Regions from separate parts of the Clostridium sp. Marseille-Q7071 genome, predicted to be linked through region 2. Evidence: predicted binding sites of a transcription regulator. Region 2 holds the regulator's gene; each other region holds the start of a gene.
The links. The regulator HrcA, encoded in region 2, represses chaperone genes, less so after heat shock. The targets are predictions, from matches to a motif close to TGTTAGCACTCNNNNNNNNNGAGTGCTAACA.
Positions count from the first base shown of each region.

Region 1: a site for HrcA is predicted at 2,409-2,439, ahead of htpG (molecular chaperone HtpG). Genes of this name have one in related genera too.
Region 3: a site for HrcA is predicted at 3,204-3,234, ahead of groES (co-chaperone GroES). Genes of this name have one in related genera too.

Region 1 is NZ_CBCOPR010000001.1:3,988,577-3,993,111, forward strand. It holds gene htpG (molecular chaperone HtpG) at 342-2,222, opposite strand; gene ACWPW7_RS18945 (hypothetical protein) at 2,806-3,009, opposite strand; gene ACWPW7_RS18950 (RrF2 family transcriptional regulator) at 3,070-3,516, opposite strand; gene ACWPW7_RS18955 (amino acid ABC transporter permease) at 3,717-4,376, shown strand; gene ACWPW7_RS18960 (amino acid ABC transporter permease) at 4,357-4,535, shown strand, end outside.
Region 2 is NZ_CBCOPR010000001.1:2,389,170-2,393,704, forward strand. It holds gene lepA (translation elongation factor 4) at 1-400, shown strand, start outside; gene hemW (radical SAM family heme chaperone HemW) at 418-1,554, shown strand; gene hrcA (heat-inducible transcriptional repressor HrcA) at 1,645-2,685, shown strand; gene grpE (nucleotide exchange factor GrpE) at 2,712-3,329, shown strand; gene dnaK (molecular chaperone DnaK) at 3,349-4,535, shown strand, end outside.
Region 3 is NZ_CBCOPR010000002.1:51,852-56,386, forward strand. It holds purine riboswitch at 96-193, opposite strand; gene ACWPW7_RS23000 (VOC family protein) at 662-1,042, opposite strand; gene groL (chaperonin GroEL) at 1,196-2,821, opposite strand; gene groES (co-chaperone GroES) at 2,870-3,154, opposite strand; gene ACWPW7_RS23015 (TVP38/TMEM64 family protein) at 3,824-4,528, opposite strand.

The sequences.
Region 1 (4,535 bases), 1.6 Mb from region 2:
TTCATCTTGGCACTGAAGTACCGAGTATTCTGTGTTGTGTGATAAAATTAAGATTTTTTAATAATGATATTGCAATTCACTTTCATTTATTTAAATTATATTTCTTTTTATTTTTAGAATCAATTCATTTTAATGAATTCTTTATCTAAAACAATATATTATTTAGTTTAATGTAAACTTAATAATATATATCAAGCTCCTGTTTTTAAATAATTTATTAAGAAATCCATAGAAAAATTAAGATTGGAACAAATAAAAACCTAAAAATCTATATAGACTTTTAGGTTTTTATTTGTTTATTTTTCAGAATCAATTATAAATAAGCATTACATGCTTTTTGCCTATATCATTATTTTACATATATTATTTGTAAATTCTACAGGATCAGCTATAGTTAATCCTTCTATAAGTAATGCTTGATTATATAATAAATCTGTATATAATTTAAGCTTGTCTTTATCACTCTCATAAGCTTCTTTTAATGACTTAAACACATCATGATTTGTATTTATTTCTAAAATTTTATCTGCTTTTATATTTTCATTGTTAGGCATAGCATTTAAAATTTTCTCCATTTCAATTGAAAGCTCACCATCGTTTGATAGACATACTGGATGATTCTTTAATCTTTTTGATTCTCTAACATCTTTTACTTTATCTGATAAAATATCTTTCATATGTTCAAAAAGTTCTTTATTGTCCTTATCATCTGAACTAGCTGATTTTTCGTTTTCTTCCATTTCTATACCTAAATCACCACTTGATACAGATTTGAATTCTTTATCATTATATTTCATCAGCATTCTTATAGCAAACTCGTCTACATCCTCTGTAAAGTATAATATTTCATATCCTTTATCTAATACAATTTCTGTTTGTGGTAGTTTCTCAATTCTTTCATTTGATTCACCAGCAGCATAGTAAATATATTTCTGATCTTCTGGCATTCTAGAAACATATTCAGCTAAAGTTACCATCTTTTTCTCTTTTGAAGAATAAAACATTAATAAATCTTGCAGCACATCTTTATTGCTTCCAAAATCACTATAAACGCCATATTTTAATTGTGTTCCAAAAGATTTGTAGAATTCTTCATATTTATCTCTCTCATTTTTTAGTATGTTTTCTAACTCATTTTTTATTTTAGTTTTTATATTTTTAGCAATAAGTTTTAATTGTCTATCATGTTGTAATATCTCTCTAGATATGTTAAGAGATAAATCTTCTGAATCTACTATACCTTTAACAAATCCAAAATAATCAGGTAATAAATCTCCACACTTATTCATGATTAGAACACCATTTGAATATAGCTCTAAACCTTTTTCATATTCTTTTGTATAGAAATCATATGGTGTTTTTTCTGGAATAAACAAAATTGCATTATAGCTTACAGCACCATCAACACTGGTATGAATATGTTTTATTGGTTTATCAAATCCGTAGTGCTTTTCAGAATAAAAGTTATCATAATCTTCCTTGGTAAGCTCGTTTTTATTCTTTCTCCATATAGGAACCATACTATTTACAATCTGTTCCTCTAGATACTCTTCATATTCATTCTCAGTACCTTCTTTAAGTTTCTCTCTAGTTATGTCCATTTTTATTGGATATCTAATAAAATCAGAATACTTCTTAATTATAGACTGTAGTTTATATTCCTCTAAATACTCATCAAAGTTCTCATCTTCTGTGTTTTCTTTTATCTTAAGTATTATTTCTGTACCAATAGAATCTTTTTCACATGGTTCAACGGTATATCCATCGATACCTTTAGATTCCCACTTGTAAGCTTCATCACTACCAAAAGCTTTACTTATAACAGTAACAGTATCAGCTACTAAAAATGCAGAATAGAATCCTACTCCAAACTGCCCGATTATGTCATATCCATCTTTTAATTCATTTTCTTTTTTAAATTGTAAAGACCCACTTTTTGCTATAACCCCAAGATTATCATCAAGTTCTTCTTTTGTCATTCCAATACCAGTATCAGAAATTCTTACTGTTCTAGTTGTTTTATCAGAAGCTACCTTAATATAATAATCATCTTTTTCAAAAGTCAAAGACTCGTCCATTAATGCCTTATAATAAATTTTATCAATTGCATCGCTGGCGTTAGAAATAAGTTCTCTTAAAAAAATTTCCCTATGAGTATAAATTGAGTTAATCATAAGATCTAGAAGTCTCTTAGACTCTGCCTTAAATTGTTTTGTTTCCAAATTTAATCTCTCCCTTCACAATAAAAAATATATACAAATAAAAGTCTTTCATCCTGTTTTTAATGAATGTGACCTTTCAGCTAATTATTATAAAATTTTGAAAACAAGTTATATTATCAGTTAAATTACTTTTTAAAAATTAATTTAACTATTATTAAGCACTCTGCTGTTTTCATATAGCATGATTATTAGCACTCTTTTCCCTTGAGTGCTAACAGCTATTATTTTTATAACATATTTTACATGTTATGTCAATATTACTTATAGAACTAATAAATACTTTTCATATAACTAACATCAAATTAATTTATCTAGCCTATCACTACTTATTTAAGTTTTAAAAATCTATATTACATATTCATTTATTTTAAACTAATAGCTATCGCTATGCCCCATGCCAGCAATACTAAAAAAAGCGTCACTAATTTGTGACGCTTTTAAATTTATTTTTGTTAATGATATTTATATTTAATAGCTATAAAAGTTTTGCTTTATTATTTTATATCAGTTCCTTTTATAGGCAATTTACCATGCTCTGTGTCTACAATAACATTTAATATATCTCCTTCAACAGAACCTTTTGCTATATATGGTATTTTTTAATAAGTTTTTTGATTTTTCCTGAGAATTCAAATTCATTTCCATTTAATTTTCCATTGGAAAAATCATTTTTTTCACCCATAATATTTAATAAGCCGCTTAATACGTCACCATCAACTACAAAAGTAATTGTATCTTTTTCTACTCCCATTGGAGTTTGTATTGTAATGTTATAATTTTCATTCATAAAATAATATAAACATATCTTCTTCAGTTTTTATTTGGTAACAAGTGTTAGCTATGATGACTAAATGAAAAACATAAAGTCATTATCTTCTCTTTGTTTTTCATATTCATTTGCTAATTCATATAATGTAATTTTTTTTAAACTTGTTTCAATTGCATTATCAAGTGGTTCAAAGACGAATGACTGCATAGCAGATTCTAGTGCTGATACTTTGTTCTCAACAGTTTCTTCTGTTTTTTCAAATAAAGAAGTTTCGATCGCTGACAAAACCTCAAATACGGTTATATATCTAGGCATTCGTGTCAATCTATATCCTCCTTGTGCACCCTTGATAGATGTAACTATTTCTGCTCTTTTTAATAATGAAAATGTCTGCTCTAAATAAATTTTTGATAAACCAAGTGCTTCCGATATTTTCACAATTGTAATGTACTCTCCATTTTGATGAAGTTGTGCCATATAAATCACTGCTGCCAAACCATAACGTCCTTTTGCTGATATTCTCACTATATTCACCCATTTCATAGTTGTTTAATATTATTTATATGTTACCTATAAATAATATTAAAGTCAATATCATACTAATCATATATGTATTATAAAAATGAATTTTGAAAACCTATTGACTTTTCATCTTTACAGAGCTACAATCTTATTCATACTAAACATATATGTATTATACATTTTAACCTTAGGAGGTGAGTTATATGGACATTGATTTTATTTTAAAAAATATTCCCCTTTACATAAAAGCTACACAGCTAACCCTTACTCTAGCTTTCTGGGGTGTTGTGTTGTCAGTACTTATCGGATTTATCTGTAGTTTAATCATTTATTACAAAGTGAAAGTTTTAAGGCATATTGTTAGCGGTTATATTGAACTTTCACGAAATACCCCTCTTTTAATCCAACTCTTCTTCCTTTATTATGGATTACCTAAGATGGGTATAAAGCTTGAAGCCTATACTTGTGCTGTCATTAGCCTTGCCTTTCTAGGGGGAAGCTATATGGCTGAGGCATTTCGCAGTGGATTTGAAGCAGTAAACAAAATTCAAATTGAATCTGGTCTTAGCATTGGACTTACTAAGGCACAACTGATTAGATATGTAATATTACCACAAGCTTTTACAGTTGCAATACCTGCCCTAGGTGCTAATGCAATCTTTATATTAAAAGAAACATCAATTGTCAGTGCTATTGCCCTTGCTGATTTAATGTTTGTAACTAAAGATTTAATTGGAATGTATTATAAAACAACAGAAGCCCTAGTTATGCTTGTAGGAGCTTATTTAATTATTTTATTGCCATTATCACTCCTACTTACCCTAATTGAAAGGAGAGTACGTTATGCAGAGCTTGGGAATTAATGTTTTCTTTCAGGGAACTAATTTATCTAGACTTTTTGGAGGACTATGGGTAACTGCACGAATTGCACTTATTTCTATTTCTATTTCCTTAATACTTGGTGTCATTTTGGGTATTCTTATGACATCTAATAATAAACTTATAAGATTTATACTAAGAAT
Region 2 (4,535 bases):
AGGATATGCTTCTTTTGACTATGAATTAAAAGGATATAAGGAAACTAAACTTGTTAAGTTAGATATAATGTTAAATGGAGATGTGGTAGACGCCTTATCAATGATAGTACCACAGGAAAGAGCTTATTATAGAGGAAGAGCTATGGCTGAAAAGCTTAAAGAGATTATTCCTAGACAATTATTTGAAATTCCTATACAGGCTACTGTAGGTTCAAAAATCATAGCAAGGGAAACTGTAAAAGCTATGAGAAAAGATGTACTTGCAAAATGCTATGGTGGAGACATTTCAAGAAAGAAAAAACTTTTAGAAAAACAAAAGCAAGGAAAGAAAAGAATGAGACAAATTGGTAGCGTAGAAGTACCACAAGAAGCATTTATGGCCGTGTTAAAAATAGATTAGTAAAAAGTGAGGATCAGATTATGAATAAGGTAGCATTATATATTCATATTCCATTTTGTAAAAACAAATGTTTTTATTGTGACTTTGCTTCTTTTAGTGGCAATGAAGGATATATGCTTGATTATGCTAAAGCCTTATCTAAAGAAATTGACAACATAAGCAGTGACAATATTATAAAAACAATATTTATAGGTGGGGGAACTCCCACCTATTTATCTTTAGAAGGCTTTAAGATACTAAAAGAAAGTATAGATAAACTAAATATTCATAAGGATGTAGAATTTACTGTAGAAGGAAATCCAGGAACTTTTACAAAAGAAAAACTAGAGTTTCTAAAAACCATGGGGGTTAATAGATTAAGTATAGGACTTCAAGCTTGGCAGAATAATTTATTAAAAACTTTAGGAAGAATTCATACTGTAGAAGAATTTAAAGAAAGTTATTTAATGGCAAGACAATTAGGTTTTGATAATATTAATATAGATTTAATGTTTGGACTTCCAAATCAAAATCTTAAAATGTGGGAGGAAACTCTTGAAGAAGTAGCATCATTAGATCCAGATCACTTATCTTGCTATAGTTTAATTATTGAAGAAGGAACTCCGTTTTTTAATCTTTATAAAAATAAAAAATTAAATTTACCTAATGAAGATATTGAACGGCAAATGTACTCTACTACTTTAAAAACTTTGAGGAAATATGGTTATAACCAATATGAAATTTCTAATTTTTCTAAGGAAAATAAAGAATGTAAACATAATTTAGTATATTGGAATTTAAATCCTTATATTGGTTGTGGTGTTGCTGCTCATTCTTACATAGATAATGTAAGATATTCAAATACTGAAAATATAAAAGATTATATAGAGAGAATGAATAAATATAATAGCCCACTAGTATATAAAAATGAAAATACATTAGAAGAAAATATAGAAGAATTCATGTTTTTGGGTCTTAGAAAAATTTGTGGGATTAAAAAAGAAGAGTTTAAGAAAAGATTTTCACAAAACATACATAGTATTTATGGAGAAGTTATTGACAAGTATAAATCTTTAAATATGTTATGTGAAACTGAGGAAAGAATATTTTTAAATGAAAGGGGAATAGAGGTATCTAATATAATTATGTCTGAATTTTTACTAGAAAAATCATAAAGGGTATTGACAATTAAAAATTTAAATGATATTTTAAAAATGTAGTGATTAGCACTCAATAATAGAGAGTGCTAATAAAGAGGTGATAACATGAAGATTGATGATAGAAAAATTTATATACTTCAGGCTATTATCAATGACTACATTATCTATGGAGAGCCTGTAGGATCAAGAACTATTGCTAAAAAGTATGATTTAGGAATTAGTTCAGCTACTATAAGAAATGAAATGGCAGATTTAGAGGAAATGGGATATTTAGAACAATTACATACCTCTTCAGGGAGAAAACCTTCAGATAAGGGGTATAGGCTGTATGTAGATAGACTTATGAAATTATCCTCTTTAACTCAAGAAGAAGAAAGTGCCATAAAAAATTATTTAGTAGATTTAGCTTTTAGTGAAATTGACAAAATTGTAAAAGGTGCAACTCAAATTCTTTCAGAACTTACAAATTTAACATCTATTGTGAAGGCACCATCGGTTAAAAAAAGTTTTGTTAAATATATACAGTTAATTAGCCTAGATAAGAATAGTATTTTATCTACAATTATCACGGATAGTGGTTTGATAAAGCATAATGTTATTAGAGTTAGTAATCCAATTGACAATAATTCATTATTCAAAATAAATAATATTTTAAATATAAGATTAAGAGATATTTCTGTAGAAAAAATTAATTTAGAATTATTAATTAATCTAAAAAAAGATCTACATGGAAATGAAGAAATATTCGATGCTATACTTCCTGTACTTTATGAAAGTTTAGTGAATACTGAAAATAATGAGGTTTATATAGAAGGAAGCACAAATATTTTTAATTATCCCGAGTACAATAATATTGATAAAGCAAAGGAATTTTTAGTGTTAGTTAATAATTCTGAAAGTATCAGTAATATTCTTGAAAATGATGAAGGTGAATTATCTATAAAAATTGGGCGAGAGAATTTTATGGAATGTGCTAAAGATTGCAGTATAATAACTGCAACATATAGTTATAATGGCAATTCACTAGGAACTATAGGGGTTATAGGGCCTACTAGAATTCCCTATGGCAAGGTAATTGCAGTCCTTAATAGCATAGTTAATGAACTAAATATTAATATATCAAAAAAATACAACGGTTTTAAGTAAAATCGTTGTATTATAATAGCTTTGGAATGGAGGAATGGGAAGTGCAAAATATAGATGAAGACCTGAAGAATAAAAAAATGGAAGAGGCTTTAGAAAATAATGAAGAAGTTGATAATGTGGAAGAGACTTTAGAAGAATCTGAAATAAATGAGGATAAAGAGTTTGAAGACATATCATCACCAGAACTTTATGATGTAAAAGCTTTAAAAGAAGAAAATGAAAGTCTAAAACAAGAATTATCATCATTAAAAGATAGAATTTTAAGATTAACTGCTGAATATGATAACTATAGGAAAAGAACAATAAAAGAAAAAGAGAACATTTACGTAGATGCTTGCGAAGATGTTCTAAAGGAAATGTTCCCTGTTCTAGATAATCTTGAACGTGCACTAGGTGTTAGTGGAAGTGAAGAAGATCTAAAAAAGGGAATAGAGATGACTGTTAAGCAATTTAGTACTTCATTTGAAAAATTAGGGATAGAGGAAGTTGCTACAGACGTTGAATTCGATCCTAATCTTCATAATGCTGTTATGCATATAGAAGATGAGAATTTCGGAAAAAATCAAATTGCAGAAGTTTTCTTAAAAGGATATAAAAAAGGAAATAAAGTATTAAGATATAGTATGGTAAAAGTTGCAAATTAACATTTAGGAGGTAAATACAATGGGAAAAATAATAGGTATTGATTTAGGTACAACAAATTCATGTGTGGCTGTTATGGAAGGTGGAGAACCAGTTATAATTCCAAATGCGGAAGGTGCAAGAACTACTCCTTCAGTAGTATCCTTTTTAGCAGATGGAGAAAGATTAGTAGGTCAAGTAGCAAAAAGACAAGCGATCACAAATCCAGATAAAACAATAATGTCAATAAAAAGATATATGGGAACTAACCATAAAGTTAAAATAGATGGAAAAGAATATACTCCTCAAGAAATATCAGCAATGGTTCTTCAAAAGATTAAAGCTGATGCAGAGGCATATTTAGGAGAAACAGTAACAGAAGCGGTTATAACTGTTCCAGCGTATTTTAATGACAGTGAAAGACAAGCAACTAAAGATGCAGGTAGAATTGCAGGTTTAGATGTTAAAAGAATAATCAATGAGCCAACAGCGGCATCACTTGCTTATGGTCTTGATAAAATGGATAAAAGTCAAAAAATATTCGTTTATGACTTAGGCGGTGGTACTTTTGACGTATCTATACTAGAACTTGGAGATGGAGTATTTGAGGTTAAGTCTACAAATGGAGATACAAAACTTGGTGGAGATGACTTTGACCAAAAAGTTATAGATTATATAGCAAATACTTTTAAAGCAGAGAATGGTATAGACTTAAGAACTGATAAAATGGCACTTCAAAGATTAAAAGAAGCTGCTGAAAAAGCTAAGATTGAATTATCTTCATCAACTCAAACAAATATCAATTTACCATTTATAACTGCAGATGCTACAGGTCCAAAACATATAGATTTAAACTTAACAAGAGCTAAGTTTAATGAATTAACTCATGACCTAGTACAAAGAACAATAGAGCCAATGAGAAAAGCACTACAAGATGCAGGATTAAGTATAAATGAAATAGATAAAATTGTATTAGTAGGTGGATCAACAAGAATTCCTGCTATACAAGAAGCAGTTAAAAACTTTACAGGAAAAGAACCTTCAAAAGGAGTTAACCCAGATGAATGTGTTGCAGCAGGTGCAGCAATACAAGCAGGTGTATTAACAGGAGATGTTAAGGATGTACTACTATTAGACGTTAGTCCATTAACTTTAGGAATTGAAACTTTAGGAGGAGTTGCTACTGCTTTAATTGAGAGAAATACTACAATTCCAACTAAGAAAAGTCA
Region 3 (4,535 bases), on a different contig from region 2:
TGAAATTCATAGCAAATAAAAAATACTAACTCTACTTATTCCCTCTAAGTAAAATTAGTACTCAATAAAAGCTTCATTAATAAAAACTCAAATATAAGTATACCAATTTTACTCATAGTCAGAAATTCTTGGTTTCCGGTAGATACTCCTTGCCATATTCAAGGGATATATGAGTTAAATATATTAATATTTAATGCTATTTTTGTTATTTCCGTAACTTATTAAAACTATTCTATTTAATATTTAACATTTTGTCAACATTAAAAAAGAATAAAATTAATAAAAAGTTCATCTAATTATATAACGTATTTAATTTAAATTATAACTGTGAAATAAAAATCTATAAATGCTTTTTTATTCTTATGGAAAATTTGGAGATAATCTTGCTTTCTTATACCTTAACTTTAACTTTTTTATAATCACTTTATTAAGAATTAGTTTAAGCTCTAGAAATGTGAAAGAAAATGACAAGTCAAATATGAGCCATATAGTCTGCATCACACAAGGCGCTATATTCCATCTATAGTTATGCTATGAAAATGTTCTAATAACTCAATATGATAGAATATATGATAGAATATTAGTATGCTATTTCTCAAAGATGTCTTAGTTTATATTTTTAAAAAGTGATAAAGAATAACTTTATCACTCTATAAATATCCTATTTATCTTCTCTTAATAAGTACTCATTTCCATCTTGATCTTTAAATGAAAACATCTTTCCATAAGGCATAGCCATTAGCTTTCCTAAATCCACTCCATTTTCTTTCATCTCGTCATATGCCTTATCAATATCAGTTGTACTTAATATTATTGATGGATGAGTAACATTAGCTGACGGATTTTGAGTCTCCATTACTTCTTTATTATATAATATAAATGTTGCAAATTCATCTTCACTTGGACCTACTTCTAACCATTTCATACCTGGCATCATTTCTTGTTCAAACTTAACTACAAATCCCACTTTTTCAGTCCAGAATTTTTTAGCTTCTTCTTGATTATTTACGTATATTGTTATTTTTCCTATTTTATTTATCATTATCTTATCTTCCCTCCACAGAACATTTGTTCTTATTATAATATAGGTTATAAAAAATATCTACTATTTTTATCTTCAACTTTCAAAATTTTTTATACTTTCATATACATAAAAAAAGAGTTATGACTTTCGTCATAACTCCATGTTTTTTTATTAGTACATTCCACCCATTCCCATATCTGGTGCCATAGGTGCAACAGGATTTTTCTCTGGAAGATCTACTACAGCAGATTCTGTTGTTAAGAATGTTGCAGCTACTGATGCAGCATTTTGAAGAGCAGTTCTTGCAACCTTAGTTGGGTCAACTATACCAGCTTTTATCATGTCTACGAATTCTCCTCTTAATGCATCGTAACCCATTTCTGCTCCAGTTCCTTTAACTTTTTCTATGATTACAGAACCTTCATAACCAGCATTTATAACTATTTGTCTTAATGGTTCTTCTAATGCTTTTTTCACAATATTGATACCAACTTGAATATCATCTATATCAGAAGTTAATTTTTCAACTTCAGGAATTGCATTTGCATATGCAGTTCCACCACCAGCAATTATTCCTTCTTCAACAGCAGCTTTGGTAGCAGCTAATGCGTCTTCTATTCTTAATTTTCTTTCTTTAAGTTCTGTTTCTGTAGCAGCTCCAACTTTTATTACAGCTACTCCACCTGCAAGTTTTGCAAGTCTTTCATTTAATTTTTCTTTATCGAAATCAGAAGTTGTTTCTTCCATTTGTATTTTTATTTGATTTACTCTTTGAGCTATATTTTCTTTATTTCCTTTTCCATTTACAATAGTCGTATTTTCTTTAGAAATTTTAACACTTTCAGCTCTTCCAAGCATTTCTACTGTAGCTTCTTTTAGGTCATATCCTAATTCTTCAGAAATTACAACTCCACCTGTAAGTATTGCTATATCTTCAAGCATTTCTTTTCTTCTGTCACCAAATCCAGGAGCTTTAACAGCAACACAAGTAAATGTTCCTCTTAATTTATTAACTACTAATGTAGCTAATGCTTCTCCTTCTATGTCTTCAGCAATTATTAATAATTTCTTTCCTTGCTGAACTATTTGTTCAAGTACTGGTAGAATTTCTTGTAAGTTACTGATTTTCTTATCAGTGATTAAGATATATGCGTCATCTAAAATAGCTTCCATTTTATCTGGATCAGTTACCATATATGGACTTAAATATCCTCTGTCAAATTGCATTCCTTCAACTACGTCAAGCTCTGTTCCCATAGTTCTAGATTCTTCAACAGTGATAACTCCTTCATTTCCCACTTTTTCCATTGCATCTGCTATTAATTGTCCGATTTCTTCATCTGCCGCTGATACAGCTGCAACTCTTGATATATCTTCTTTTCCGTTTATTGGCTTAGAATATTTTTTTATTTCTTCAACAGCTTTATCTACTGCCATTCTTATTCCATTTCTTATTAACATTGGATTAGCACCAGCTGTTACGTTTTTTAAGCCCTCTCTTATTATAGCTTGAGCTAAAACTGTAGCTGTTGTAGTACCATCCCCTGCTACATCATTAGTTTTTGTAGCAACTTCTTTAACAAGTTGTGCTCCCATATTTTCAAAAGCATCTTCAAGTTCTATTTCTCTAGCAATTGTTACTCCATCATTAGTTATAAGTGGAGAACCGAATTTTTTATCTAAAACAACGTTTCTTCCTTTTGGTCCTAAAGTTACTTTAACTGTATCTGCTAAAGTATCCACTCCTCTTTGCATAGCTCTTCTTGCTTCTTCACCGAATAAAATTGTCTTAGCCATGATAAAACCTCCTATTATACGCTTACTTTTCGACTATATTCTATAATATTACTCTATAACTGCTAATATATCTTCTTGCTTTAATATGATATATTCTTGTCCTTCGTGTTTAATTTCATTACCTGCGTATTTAGAGAATAATATTTTATCCCCTACTTTAACTTCCATTTTTATTTCTTTTCCGTCAACTACAAGTCCTGAGCCTACTGCAATAACCTCAGCCTCTTGTGGTTTCTCCTTTGATGCTGACGTAAGAACTATTCCGCTCTTAGTCTTCTCCTCAGCCTCTAATCTTTTTATAACTACTCTATCACCAAGTGGTTTTATTGCCATAGTTTAGCCCTCCTTAAATATATGAAATAAAAATTATTTATTTTCAATTTGTTAGCACTCCATATCATTGAGTGCTAATTCTATTATTATCATAATTAAACCTTAGATTAATATCAAATTTGCTTTACAGTTCAAAAATAGCCTTTATTCCAATTTTCCTTAATATAACTTTATTTTCCTTATCTTTTCTCAATATTTCTATTAATTGTATTTTTTATCAACTTTTATTTTAGGCATATGAAATAAAATAACTAGTTAAAAGTACGAAATCTATTTTACATCAAACAGTTCGACAAATTTTCATTATAGTCTAGCTATCATTAAATTATGACGACGCAGTATGATATACGGTTCCTTAATCAAAATTTAACTTATGCGTGATTTTAATTTCCATAATAAAAAATCTTTTTTTGAATAAAGAATTATGGTTAAAACTCTACTGCTAAAGCTTTTGGAGTTTTTTAAAAATAAATTTTATTTTAAGAAATTCACCTTTAGTGAATTTTTTCCTGAATTTTTCATTCTTCATTATTAATCCTTAATTTCTAAGGATTTAGACTATTTTTATAGAAAATTTATTTTCTAGAGTATATATTAAGTTTTCGCATTGTATCCCTATACAAACCAGATGAACATACTAACTAGTTATTTTTAAATATGCTTTAATATTCATTCCCTTTTTTTTCTTTTTTCATGTAAATATTGAAGTACTTTATTTCCTTTTAGTACTCCTATTAAGAAAAATATAATGGATATTATGGCTAAGCTTCCTAAAATTACATAGTTTCTATCACCTATACTATGTCCAAATATAGCTGAAATAATTATCCACGGAAATCTGCCCATACTTGAATACAATATAAAATCCCAAAAATCTACATCAGATAATCCACAAAGATAGACTAATATATCTTTAGGTATCCCTGGAATTAAGTATACAAGCAATATGACCATTTTATTACTACCTTTTGTTAATATCTTTCTAAAGAATTTTAAATTCTTCTTTTCTATGATTTTTCGGACCATATCCCTTGCCAAGTATCTTGCAATTAAATATCCAATAGCACTTCCTAGAAAAATGCCAATAACAGAAATTATTCCTCCTAAAAAACTACCAAAAATGTATCCTCCTGCAATTTGTATAACTTCTCCTGGAATAAAGAAAAATACTACTTGAAGTATTTGTATTAGTATAAAGATTAATATGCTATAACTTCCATAGGATAAGATAACCTCTTTTATTTTATCTGGATTTTTAAACAAATCAGCATATTTAAAAAAATACTCATAACCAATAAATCCACCAATGATTATGAGAATTCCTAATATAATATATACTTTATACTTATTTATTTTATCAATTATATAATTCATAAACATC